3 regions of the Kitasatospora sp. NPDC058190 genome follow, and region 2 is predicted to be linked to each of the others. Evidence: riboswitches for the same ligand, from Rfam matches in the RefSeq annotation. Region 2 holds a riboswitch; each other region holds the start of a gene.

Region 1 (4,271 bases), on a different contig from region 2:
GTCAGCGTGGGGGCCGGAGTTCACGCCTTCGGGGAGTGGCAAAACGGATAGATCTTCACTAGGGTCTGGCGTCAAACCTATTTTCCGGAATCTCATCCGATCAGGTGAGTCCGATGGAAGAAGGAGCCGGTCCCTTGGCCTCCCACCGCCGTCCCAAGCAGCCGAGCCGCGCGCGGGTCTCCGTGCTCACCGCTGCCGCTGCGACCGCGGTCGCCCTCTCCGCCCAGGTGGGTGCGCACGCGGCGCCGCAGCCGAGCAAGGACGACGTCAAGGCGCAGATCGACCAGCTCCAGCAGGAGCAGGAGCAGGCGGCGGAGAAGTACAACGGCGCCAAGGAGCGGGCCGACCAGCTCCGCAAACAGGCCGACCAGCTGCAGGACCAGGTGGCCCGCAGCCAGGACCAGATGACCCAGCTGCAGGCGGGCCTGGCCGAGGTGGCGGGCGACCAGTACCGCACCGGCGGCATCGACCCGTCCGTCCAGCTGATGCTCTCCTCCGACCCGTCCGGCTACCTGGAGAAGGCCTCCAGCGTCCAGCAGGCCAGCGCCAGCCAGACCGAGGCGCTCAAGAGCCTGCTCGACCAGCAGCGCCGGCTGGACCAGGAGAAGGCCGAGGCCGCCGCGGTCCTGTCCTCGCTGGACTCCACCACCAAGGACCTGAACCAGGCCAAGTCGGACGTCAACCAGAAGCTGAAGGCCGCCCAGGACCTGTTGAACTCGCTCAGCGCCGCCGACCGCGCCGCGCTGAAGGCCCAGCAGCAGCAGGACGACCGCGCCTCGCGCGGCACGGCCCGGGTCGACCTCAGCAGCCTGCCGCCTGCCAGCGGCTACGCGGCCGTGGCCGTCGCCAAGGCGATGAGCAAGCAGGGCTCGCCGTACCAGTGGGGCGCCACGGGGCCGAGCACCTTCGACTGCTCGGGCCTGATGCTCTGGTCGTACGCCCAGGCCGGCGTCTCGCTGCCGCGCACCTCGCAGGAGCAGGGCAACGTCGGTACCGCGGTGCCCTCGCTGGACCAGGCCCAGCCGGGCGACCTGGTGATCTACGGCAGCGACCGGCACCACGTCGGGATGTACATCGGCAACGGCATGGTGGTCCACGCGCCGCACACCGGGGACGTGGTGAAGGTGATGAAGGCCGACGCGATGCCGATCAACACGATCCGCCGGGTCTGACACCCCGACACGCCGGAAAGTCCGGGTTCCGCTCCTGTGATCCGCGCCACCCTCCTGTCGGGGGTGGCGCTTCGGGTTTGTCCGTTCCGTGGTCGGCCGGTGAGATCCGATCAGCTTTGCGTGCAGCAGCGATCACCATCGGTCATTTTCACAAAAGAACACGGGAAATCTTCCGTCTTTTTTCTGACAAGGATTTGAACGGATCACGGTTCAGTTACTAGGGTCGTGCCCCGAACCACCGCACTGTCGATCACCCAGCCTGGGTGGCGGCGGTGGTTACCGTCGAGTTCGCGAAACAGCGGGGCAGGTCGAAGTGACTGCCCGACAGGGGAGCCCAGTGGTCGGGGGCGCTGCGGAGCGGAGCCGGGGAACCACGTTCCTCCGGGGTGAATCGGCGCCAGGTCGGCCGCTGGAACGGCTGTGAGGCGTCGTAGGGCATGCTTCCGGCCCGAACCCGTCAGCTCACCCGGTAGGCGGACGTAGGAAGAAGGAGTCCGCCTTCGTGGCGTCCCATCGTCGTCCCAAGCCCGCCAGCCGCGCCCGTGTCTCGATCCTGACCGGTGTCGCCGCGGCAGCCGTCGCCCTCTCCGCGCAGTCCGGCGCGCACGCCGACCCGCAGCCGACCAAGGACCAGGTCAAGGAGCAGGTCGACCAGCTCAACGAGCAGGCCGAGCAGGCGACCGAGAAGTACAACGCCGCCCAGGAGAAGCAGCAGGCCCTGGAGAAGCAGGTCTCCGGCCTGCAGGACCAGGTGGCCCGGCAGCAGGCCCAGGTGACCGACATGCAGGGCGGGCTCGCCGAGATCGCCGGGGAGCAGTACCGCAACGGCGGCATATCCCCGACCGTCCAGCTGATGCTCTCCACCAGCCCGGACAACTTCCTCAACCAGGCCGGTGCGCTCAACCAGGCCGGTGACACCCAGAAGAACCAGCTGAAGCAGCTCCAGGAGGAGCAGCGCAAGCTCGACCAGGACCGCACCGAGGCCCAGGGCAAGCTCGCCGAGCTGGAGTCCACCACCCAGCAGCTGAAGACCTCCAAGGAGGAGGTCCAGAACAAGCTGAAGGCCGCGCAGGACCTGCTCAACACCCTGACCGAGCAGGAGCGCCAGGCGATCCGTCAGGCCGAGGAGAAGGCCGCGGCCGACGCCAAGGCCCAGGCCGACGCAGCCGCGAAGGCCGCCCAGCAGCAGCAGGCCGCCGCCGACCGCGCCTCGCGCGACAGCGGCCGCACCGACATCAGCTCGGGCTCGGGTTCGGGCTCCGCGGCCTCCTCCTCGCCGGTCGCCAAGCCGGCCGCCCCCGGCAGCTCGCACGGTGCCGCCGCGCTGGCCGCCGCCGCGAGCAAGGTCGGCAGCCCGTACGTGTGGGGCGCCACCGGCCCGGGCTCCTTCGACTGCTCCGGCCTGATGGTCTGGGCGTTCAACCAGGTCGGCGTGTCGCTGCCGCGCACCTCGCAGGAGCAGGCCGGCGCCGGCACCCGGATCGGCTCGGACATCTCCCAGGCCCAGCCCGGCGACCTGCTGATCTTCTACAGCGACGCCCACCACGTCGGCATCTACGCGGGCAACGGCCAGGTGCTGCACGCGCCCAAGCCGGGCGCCTCGGTCCGCTACGAGGCGGTCTCCAACATGCCGCTGGCCTCCATCGTGCGGGTCTGATCCCCGCCCAGGCCGTTTCGGGCCCGGTCCTCCACCACGGAGGGCCGGGCCTGCGGCTTTTCCGGCGACTTGGACGAATGTCCGATTGGGGGGCGAATATTCGGGTCAGGAGGGGTTTGGACTCGCTTGCCCGGACTCGCTAACGTCTGCCACCGGACTCCCGCTCGACGGCCGCCCGTTGGGGCGCGGCCGCGGGGCCGTGCCCCAGGATTGGAGCCGCCGCCGCCATGTCCGTGCACCGTCGTTCCCAACTGCTCGCCCGTGCGCTGGTGCTGACCGCGGCAGCCGCCACGGTCCTGAGCGTGACGGCCGGCGGCAGCGCCCAGGCCGCTCCCGGCGCGCCGGACACGCCCGATCTCAGGGACGTCAAGGCGCAGGTCGAGAAGCTGTACGACGAGGCCGAGCGGGCGTCCGAGAAGTGCAACGCCGCGCAGGAGGCGCAGAAGCGGCTCCAGAGCGAGACCACGCTCCTCCAGGGCGAGGTCGCCGCCGGCCAGGACCAGCTCAACCAGCTGCGCGGGGACCTCGCGACCGTGGCCGGGGCCGAGTACCGCGGCGGCGGGATGACCCAGACCGCCCAGCTGATGCTCTCCAGCGACCCCGCGTCCTACCTCGCCCGCGCCCGCACCTTCGGGCAGGCCGCCGAGCGGCAGCAGGAGACGCTGCACGAGCTGGTCGGCCGTCAGCGCAGGCTCGACCAGCGCCGAACCGAGACCGCGGGCAAGCTCGCCGAACTGGACCAGGCCCGGCGCTCGCTGGCCGAGAACAAGCAGCAGATCCAGCAGCGGCTGGCCAAGGCCCAGCAGCTGCTCAACAGCCTGAGCGCGGCCGAGCGGGCCCGGATGGTCGTCCAGGACGCCGACGACGCCGAGCAGCGCGCCACCCGCGGCACCGACCGGCTGGACCTCGGCACCACCCCGGCCGCCTCCGAGCGCGGGGCGGCCGCGCTGGCCGCCGCGGTGCGGATGATCGGCTCGCCGTACGTCTACGGATCCACCGGGCCCCGCGCCTTCGACTGCTCCGGTCTGATGTACTACAGCTGGCGGCAGGCCGGAGTGACCCTGCCGCGCACCTCGCAGGCCCAGGCTTTCGCCGGGCAGCGGATCAGCCTCTCCGAAGCGCGGCCGGGAGACCTGGTGATCTTCTACCGGGACATGCACCACGTCGGGATGTACGCCGGCGGCGGGGTGATGGTGCACGCCCCCTACCCGGGCGCCAAGGTGCGGTACGAGAGCGTCAACGCGATGCCGGTCGCGGGAGTGGTCCGGCTCTGAACGCGACGACCTCCGACCCGGCCGACATACCCGGTCGCGTGCTGTCCCGGCGCGCTGCGCTGCTGCTGGCGGCCGGCGGGCTGACCCAGCTGTCGCTGCCCCCGGCCGCGCCGCCGACACCCGGGCGGCCGGTCGACCAGCGAGCCGAGGTGGCCGATCTGCTGGCGG
Region 2 (4,271 bases):
GAGTGCGAGGACATCCCGAACGGTGCCCAGTCCGACACCTACTTCAGCAAGGACGTCCCCTCGGCGATCCAGGCGAGCTTCCGGGTCTCGACCGACCCGCAGGCCTGGGCCTTCATGGGCAACTCGACCGGTGGCTACTGCGCACTCAAGCTGGCGATGCGCCACCCGGACATCTTCCCGACCGCCGTCGCCCTGTCCGCCTACTACGACGCCGCTGACGACCCGACCACCGGCGACCTCTTCGGCGGCAGCAAGCAGCGCCGCGACGAGGCCAACCTGATGTGGCGGCTGAAGAACATGCCCCAGCCGAAGGTCTCCGTGCTGCTGGCCGGTACCAAGAAGGGCGACGGCAACTACCGGCAGGACACCGAGGCCTTCATCGACGCGGCGCACAGCCCGATGAAGGTCTCCTTCAGCATGCTGGAGAAGGGCGGTCACAACTTCGAGACCTGGAGCGCGCTGCTGCCGTCCTCGTTGGAGTGGCTGTCCGACCACCTCAAGGTGCCGAACCAGGCCGTCTGACGCCGGACGGACCGAGAACCTGAGCGTGAACTGAGCCCCCGGAGCCAGCGGCTCCGGGGGCTCAGTTCACGCTCAGCCTGGCTCAGGCCACCCGCTCCAGCGTTCCCGCGTGCAGCTGCCCGACCCGGCCGCCCTCGCCCTCGAAGGTCCAGAAGGCCCGCACGGTCAGCTTGTTGAGGTCCATGACGTGGCTGACGGTGATCCCGCTCTGCTCCGTCCAGCTGACGAAGTAGATCTCCGGCGCGACCTCGGCGACGTGCAGCAGCACGTCCTCCCACTGGCCCGCCGACTCGCCGAGGCCCTCCCAGCGCAGCCGCTTGCCGTCGGCCGAGTAGGTGTTGCGGAAGGCCGCGCCGTTGTCGGCCCGGAAGACGTAGGTACGGCCGGCGAAGGCGGGCAGGGACGCGGTCATGGTGGGGCGGGACCTCTTTTCGGGAGCGTGGGGCGGACCGTGCGGGGCGTGCAGGCCGTACAGGCGGTGCAGGTCGTACGGGTCGTGCGGATCGGGCTCGGGTACTTGTGCACGGCGGAAAATGTCAGGGCTCCAATTTATCCGACCGGGCCGACTTGGGCGGCCCCGCGCCACGGAACTGTCCGCGACCGCGCCACCCGTCGCGGTGTGTGACCGGCACATGGGCGTCGCCCGCCGCACCTGTTTCGGCAGCGGCGAGCTCTACTCCGCTCGATCGCCGCGCTCGATCGCCGCGCTTGATCGCCGTGCTTGATCGGCGCTTTTGATCAACTCGGCCACCACACGCCGTCGTTGATCGACACCACTGTGAGCTGTGCGACAACCGGCCCGACGGAGTTGTCCGTTCGGGGACGGCCTGCCTAGCCTGCAACGGTCGTCCGCTCTTGCGGACCCCGCCGCCGGGACGCCGAGTCCTGTCCACCCGCCGGCGGGTAACCGAGCACCACAGCGGACGGGAGCGGGGGAACCAAGGTCAGCGCCCGGCCCGTGCGTTCTCGCGCTCGGGCCGCGGCTAGGGGTGAAGCCGCTCCACAGGCGGCCGGGCAACTGCAGCCCGAATCCGACAGCTCACCTCGCAGGCGTCGCAGAGGACTCCCATGCATCAGCCTGCCCGCCGCCGCGCGCCGCGCCATGCCCGTCCGTCCCACCGCGGCCGCAACGCTGCCCTTGCCGCCACCGGGGCGCTCGCCATCAGCGGTGCCGGCCTGCTCGGACTGCCGTCCGTCTCCGGCGCCCAGGCCGCCACCGGCCCGACCGTCACCCAGGACCGGCTCGTCCCCGCCACCATGGTCGCGGGCAAGGCCACCACCGCCTCGCTCGGCCTGCACTCCTCCTCTTGCTTCGTCGCCAAGACCGTCGGCGTCGGTGTGCGCGACGCCCGCGGCACCAACCTCGACTTCCCCGGCAACGCCACCAACCTGCAGATCTGCCCGAGCGGAGTCAACTTCACCAGCGGCGCGCGCACCCTGCCCGCCGGGACGTACACCCAGTTCGGCTTCTGGCAGGACTTCGGCAACACCTGGCACAACCTGCCCTCGCAGCAGCTGGTGGTCTCCGCCGCCGGTACGTCGACGCCGACCCCGGCCCCGACCGCCACCCCCAGCGCGAAGCCGTCGCCGACCGCCACCCCGTCGCCGACCGCCACGCCGTCGCCGGCGACCACCCCGTCCGCGGCGACCACCCCGTCCGCGACGACCACCTCCTCCTCGCACACCGCGCCGTCGCTGACCGGTACCGCGAGCGTCGCCGCGAGCCCGAGCACCCCGACGCCGTCCTCCCCGATCGCCGGCAAGTCGCTGACCTGGTCCGACGAGTTCAACGGCCCGATCAACTGGGGTCAGCGCTGGGTCGGCGACAAGAGCACCTCGTACAAGTACGGCAACCACAACCCGGACGACAACAAGCTCGACTGGCTGAACAAGAACAACGTCGCCGTCGCGAACGGAGTCGCCACCTTCACCGCCACTCCCGGCGGGCCCACCCTGGAGAACGGCCAGCAGTCCTGGAACACCGGCTTTCTGACCACCGAGGGCTCCGCCGAGGGCTTCCAGGTCAAGACCGGTGACTATGCCGAGACCCGGGTCAAGCTGCCCTCCGGCACCGGTGCCTGGCCGGCCCTGTGGACGTGGAAGAACGGAAACGGGGAGGTCGACTCCTTCGAGTACCACCCCGACAACCCGAACCTGCTGGAGCTGACCAACCACGTCAACCCCGGCAACCCCGACTACTACACCGACGCGAACGCCATCGCGAAGGACCAGTGGGTGACCATCGGCACCTACTACGGCGCCAACTCGGTCGACTGGTACGTCAACGGCGCCAAGGTGTTCTCGGACGGCAAGGGCGTCGGCGCCAACTGGTCGGCGTACCTGATCCTCAACCTCTCGGTGTGCGCGGGCAAGTACCACCCCGCGCCGAAGGGCAACACCCCGATCACCTTCTCCGCCGACTACGTGCGCGTCTACCGCTAATCGCATCTGCAGTCGATCGCACGTCGCACGTCGCACGTCGCACGTCGCACGCAGCGTACCTAGCGCACGTACCCCTGGAACCAGCCGCTCTCAGGAACCGGCAGCCGTCTCGACCACTGTGAGGTCGAACGGCTGCCGGTTGTTGCGTTCGTCCCGGTCGTCGGGGCTGTGCGCCGCGACCGACCCGCCGGTCAGCGTGCCCGCCGGCAGGTCGGGGGAGAGCCGCACCGGGACGAGCGCGGTCGCGCTGCGCCGCTCCTTCAGCCCGGCTTCGAAGACGCAGCGCACCCACCGGCCGCCCCCCAGCTCCTCGCAGTTCGCGGGGAAGTACGGGCCCTCCGGTGTCACGCCGTTCGGCAGGGTGACGATCACGGTGAACGGTGAGGCCGTGCGCTCCGGGCCGCGGTTCGCGACGAAGGCGTGGATCGTGGTGGTGCCGCCGGGCGGGGCGGCCTCCGGGTCGAGCCGGACCACCTCCAGGTCGGAGTCGGACGGCACGGCGGCCGGGCTCAGCGGCGCGACCCGCAGGTCCGGCCGGGGCGTGGGCCGGGGATCGGGCCGCAGGGCCCAGGACGGTCCGGCAGTCAGCATCGTGAGCGCGCAACCCGCCGCCATGACCGCCGTGAACCCGGCGGCCCGGTCGGACCTGCGGGTCGCGCCGCCGGATCCGCCCCGAAGTCCCGTACGCCTGCCCTGCCTGCGCCCCATCACCGCTCACCGTTTCCTCGCGCTGCGGCCGCCCGCGCAGTCGCGGGCCACGTCCGCACCAGGGTGGCGCAGCGGCGGCCGCCGACACGGCGCAACCCGCCCGCCCGTCCGTCGAACGGGGGACGTCGAACGGGGCCCACCGAACCGGGGGACGTCGAGAGCGGCGGCGGGTTGGATCCATCTCCCGTGCACAGTAGGGCGATTGACCCGGCGTCAGGGAGCGAGGACCTGCCCCAGCCGGGTCGCGATCTGGCGCATCACCGGCACCAGTGAGGAGGCGCCGGCCTGCTCCTCCAGTGCCCGGATCCGGGCCTCCGGGCCGGACACCGAGAGCGCGGTGGGCGTCGGCGCGCCGGGGACCGCGAGCGCGATGCAGCGGACGCCGATCTCCTGCTCCTGGTCGTCGACCACGTAGCCACGCTCGCGCGCCTCGGCGAGCTGGTCCATCAGCTCCTGCGGGTCGGTGACGGTGTACTCGGTGTGCGCCGGCAGCGGGTTGGGGCCCAGGATCGCACGTGCCTCGTCCTCGGGGAGCTGGGCGAGCAGTGCCTTGCCGACGCCGGTGCAGTGCGGCTGCACCCGCCGTCCGACCTCGGTGA
Region 3 (4,271 bases), on a different contig from region 2:
CGTCTGCTCGACCGTGCTGTCCGGTCAGCCCTCCTGGGCGGCCGGGCGGTCGGCGGTGAGCCGATGGCCGTCGGCCGCGTCGCCGGTCCGGGTCTCGGTGCGGCGGCCGCGAGCCAGGTAGTCGCGCAGGATCAGTTCGACCGCGTCCTGCGGGCTCTTGGTGCCGGAGAGCAGCATCGCGTCTATCGCGAGGTTCGCGTCGAGCGTGACGGTGACCTGGGCCATGGTGACTCCTCCTCGGGTGCAGAGCAGCAGCATGCCCGTCGGGCCGGGGTTTCACCATGCGAATGCGCCGAAACCCCCGGGGAGGAGCGACCAGACTCTCCCCGGGGGTGGCGGGTGGTCAGCGTTCGGACGACGGCTGACAGATGTTGAAATCTGTTATCTGAAATCTGTTACCTGTCAGCTGTTCTCTGTTGTCCGTCAGCTGTGGGCCCGTGGTTGTGGGCGTGTGGGCCCGTGGGCCGTTGCTCAGACCCGGCCGGCGAAGTCCGGGGCCCAGTTGGCGATGGTCTGCTCGCGCACGCCCGAGCTCGGGTTGGCGGCCTCGACGTACTTGCCGCCGCCGATGTAGATCGCGACGTGGTACACGCCGGAGTTCTGGCCGTTGTTCGACCAGAACAGCAGGTCGCCCGGCTGCAGGCTGTCCAGCGAGACGTGGGTGCTGGCGGCGGCCTGGTCGGCGGCGACGCGCGGGATGTTGATGCCCGCGGCGCGCAGCGCGGCCTGGGTCAGGCCGGAGCAGTCCCAGCCGCCGTTGCCGGTGCCGCCGTAGACGTAGGCCTGGCCGACCTTGGACTCGGCGAAGGACACCGCGGCGGCCATGCTGCCGGTGGCGGCCTGGGCGGCCGGCTTGGCGACCGGCTTGGTGGCCGGCTTGGTGGCCGGCTTGGCGACCGGCTTCGAGGCCTGGGTCAGGGCGGTCGGCTTGGCGTTCACGGCACCGCCGTTCGCGGCCTGGCCGGCCTTCTGGGAGCGGTTGAACCAGCCGAAGTCCGAGCCGGAGGTGGACGAGGAGGACTTGTCGGCCTGGGCCTTGACACCGTCACCGAAGGTCAGGCGCTGGCCCGGGTAGATGGTGTCCGGGCCCTCGGTGAGGGTGGCGCGGTTGAGGTCGTACAGGTGCTGCCAACCGCCCTGGACGTTGTTCTTCGCGGCGATCGAGGACAGCCAGTCGCCCTCGACGACGGTGTAGTCGGTGGACGACTGCGCCTGCTGCTGGGCGGGCGCGGCCGGCGTGGCGGGCTTCGCGGCCGGGGCCTGGTTCTGCGCGGGCTTGGCGGCGGCCGGGGCGGCGGGCTTGGCGGCCGTGCCGGCGGAGGTGTCGACGGCGGCCGGGGCGCCGCTCTTGGTCAGGCCGGCCTGGACCGAGCAGACGGGCCAGGCGCCGGGGCCCTGCGAGGCGAGGACCTTCTCGGCGATGGCGATCTGCTGGTCCTTGGTGGCCTGGTTGGCCTGCGGGGCGTACGCGGTACCGCCGAAGGCGGCCCAGGTGCTGGAGGTGAACTGCAGGCCGCCGTAGAAGCCGTTGCCGGTGTTGATGCTCCAGTTGCCGCTGCTCTCGCACTGGGCGACCTTGTCCCAGGTGGCGACGGGGGCGGCGTTGGCGGTGCCGTTGGTGAGGCACGGGATGGTGAGACCGACGCCCGCGACGCCGAGGGCGGCGATCACGCGACGGGTACGGCCGGACAGGCGGGTGCCGTTGGTGGGCAGCATGAAGACGCGGTCCTCTCCCACGCCTGCGAGGTGAGCTGTCGGATTCGGGCTGGAGTTGCCCGGCCGCGCTGTGGGCGCGGCTTCACCCCTAGCCCTGGACCGTTCCGAGGAGCGGCCCGGGGCGACTTACCTGTGGTTCCCCCGCTCCTGCCGTGATGCGTTTTCGCGCTGCCAGGACATCCGACGGCAGGACTCGGCGTCGCGGATGAACTGGGTCCGTGTGGTCACGAACGGGGAGCACGTTAAGCAGACTTAAGTTCAAACTGCAAATATCTGTGACGCGCATCACGGTTTAGCGGAAACTGCCAAATTGGACACGAACCATGATCGTAAATGATCGTTTTTCGGTAATGCCGCTGTGGATTCCCGCAATTGTCTCCACTTCAGAAGTGAAGTGACGGGGCGTGGAGGCGCGCGGTGGCGCGCCGGTCGCGACGGGGGGTGGGCGTGAATCGAGCGCCGGAATACGCGCCCAGCATTTCTGCCGAAAGGCGACAAAACGGACATTGCGCACTATCGTCTTTTAGCTCCGATAACTCCCGCAATTCCCTGCCTGGACAAGCTGCGGGGCGAGCCGGAGGTGGACGGGGCGGGCGGAGGAGGAGCGGCGGGAAAGGGCGAGCCGCAGGGCGGGCCGACGGCAAGCCGAAGGGCCCGGAACGCGATCGTTCCGGGCCCTTCGGTACGAGGGACGGTGCTACAGGCGGTCGGCGGGCGTCCGCTAGGCCTCCACGGGCCCCTGGGCGGCCGCGTGGGCGCCACGGGAGCCCTCCTCGGCCCCGGCGGCGGCCGCGGCCTCCGCCTCGGCCTGGGCCAGCTCCTCCGGCGTCGGCGTCGGCAGCGCGGCCAGGTAGGTGGAGGCGATCAGCTGGCCGACGGTCGGGTAGGCGCCCAGCGGCGCGGCCGACGGGCAGCCGGTCTCCTCGGCGGCCGTGGCGAGCAGCTCCGAGTCCGCCTCGGGCCCGATCACCAGCGGGGCCAGCGCCGGGCGCTGGGAGCCGGTCTCCTTGAGGTGGTTGACGGCGTCGGCCACCGAGCCGGGGACGTCGAGCGCCGCGGCGACGACCGGAACGGCCAGTCGGGCGGCCAGCAGCACGCCGGTGATGCCGGCAGCGGCGGCCGCGTCCTCGCCGCCGACGGTGGTCAGGACCACGCCGTCCGCGGCGGTCGCGATGGCGAACAGCCGGGCCCGGTCGGCCCGGGCCAGCCCGGCCTCGGACAGCCGCACGTGCACGGCCTCGGCCAGCAGCGGGTGCGGGCCCAGTGTGTCGGTGACGGTCGCGCCGTACTCGGCGGCGAGGGCGTGAAGCCCGGTCAGGAAGTCGTGCGGCCCGGGCACCAGCGGTACCACGACGGGCGCCGCCAGGCCGGCCTCGGCGGCCTCGGCCAGCAGCTCGGCGACGGTGCGGTCGTCCCCGCCCTCGCTCTCGGCGCCGTCGGTCGGGAGGTAGCCGACCGCGGCCTGGACGCCGGCGTGCTCGCTGCGGACGATCGAGAGCAGTTCCTCGACGACCGAGCGGGACTCGGGCCCGGCGGTCGCGGGTACGGCGAGCACCAGGGCCGGCGAGCCGGTGCGGATCTCGGGGCGCTCGGGACGGCGGTGGCGCCCCCGCGCACGGGAGCCTGGAGTACGGACGGGCAGTGGCGCGCCCGGGATGGCTGCGGTGCTCATGCCGGAGATCGTAGGACATCGGCCCGTCAGGCCTGCAGTCGGCTGCCGTACGGGTTTCGGGTGGTCGCGGTGCGAAGGTCGTGTCTCCGTCGTCGCGGTCCGGGCGGTTTGCCTACAATCCGGACATTCCTCGCCCAACCCCCGGGTGGACGCCCGTAGTCGCCCTGACGTGTCCCGTGGGGCATCGCGTTGCACCTGCGGCGCGTGAGATGTCTCACAGTCGGAGGGCGGCCTGACGGAGGGTCACGGCGGCGCGACTCCCGGCATTCGAAGATCAACATTCAGCGGGGGGCCGCTCACGGCCGGTTATCGAATGCTCGTCGATTCAGTCGGCTATGTCCGTTTACGTACCGTCAGGAGAAGGGTCCGTGAAGAGTTCGGGGCCGCCGGCAAAAGGCCTCGTGCACCTGCAATGTCCCGTGCTGATGCACGTGCACTGCGGCTATCATCGCGTCAAGTGAGGCGTTGTGCCGGACCGGTACGGGGCCGGTCCGTTCCTTCGACGGTGCCGGGGCGCCGCGCTGGACGACAACTCCGGAGCTCTTCGGGAGACTTCTATGCACGACTCGCAGGACACGCACAGCTCGGACCACACCTACAACGGGATGGCCGCCGCCGACCTCAAGGGGGTGGTCTGGCAGAAGAGCCGGCACAGCAACTCCCAGGGCAACTGCGTCGAGTTCGCGGCCCTGCCCGGCGGCGAGGTGGCGATGCGCAACTCGCGCTTCCCGGACGGTCCGGCGCTCATCTACACCCGGGCCGAGATCGCCGCCCTGCTGCTGGGGGCCAAGGACGGGGAGTTCGACCACCTGGCGGTCTGACCGGTCGCCGCTTCACCATCGGGGGGCCGTCGTGGGTGCTGACACCACGACGGCCTTTGTCT

The links. Region 2 has a riboswitch for cyclic di-AMP ahead of ACFVWU_RS28305 (hypothetical protein). Riboswitches for the same ligand answer to the same signal wherever they lie in the genome.
Region 1: another riboswitch for cyclic di-AMP. It lies ahead of ACFVWU_RS21945 (NlpC/P60 family protein); the one in region 2 lies ahead of ACFVWU_RS28305 (hypothetical protein).
Region 3: another riboswitch for cyclic di-AMP. It lies ahead of ACFVWU_RS04110 (transglycosylase family protein); the one in region 2 lies ahead of ACFVWU_RS28305 (hypothetical protein).

What each region holds. Positions count from the first base shown of each region.
Region 1 is NZ_JBHVVI010000047.1:35,110-39,380, reverse strand. Features, by position in the region: gene ACFVWU_RS21950 (NlpC/P60 family protein) at 135-1,172, shown strand; cyclic di-AMP (ydaO/yuaA leader) riboswitch at 1,511-1,664, shown strand; gene ACFVWU_RS21945 (NlpC/P60 family protein) at 1,675-2,829, shown strand; gene ACFVWU_RS21940 (NlpC/P60 family protein) at 3,057-4,103, shown strand; gene ACFVWU_RS21935 (hypothetical protein) at 4,142-4,271, shown strand, end outside.
Region 2 is NZ_JBHVVI010000071.1:26,580-30,850, reverse strand. Features, by position in the region: gene ACFVWU_RS28315 (alpha/beta hydrolase) at 1-522, shown strand, start outside; gene ACFVWU_RS28310 (MoaF N-terminal domain-containing protein) at 605-934, opposite strand; cyclic di-AMP (ydaO/yuaA leader) riboswitch at 1,425-1,588, shown strand; gene ACFVWU_RS28305 (hypothetical protein) at 1,591-2,964, shown strand; gene ACFVWU_RS28300 (hypothetical protein) at 3,055-3,555, opposite strand; gene ACFVWU_RS28295 (IclR family transcriptional regulator) at 3,886-4,271, opposite strand, start outside.
Region 3 is NZ_JBHVVI010000006.1:9,071-13,341, reverse strand. Features, by position in the region: gene ACFVWU_RS04115 (hypothetical protein) at 25-225, opposite strand; gene ACFVWU_RS04110 (transglycosylase family protein) at 472-1,737, opposite strand; cyclic di-AMP (ydaO/yuaA leader) riboswitch at 1,724-1,886, opposite strand; gene ACFVWU_RS04105 (hypothetical protein) at 2,438-3,388, opposite strand; gene ACFVWU_RS04100 (DUF397 domain-containing protein) at 3,946-4,209, shown strand.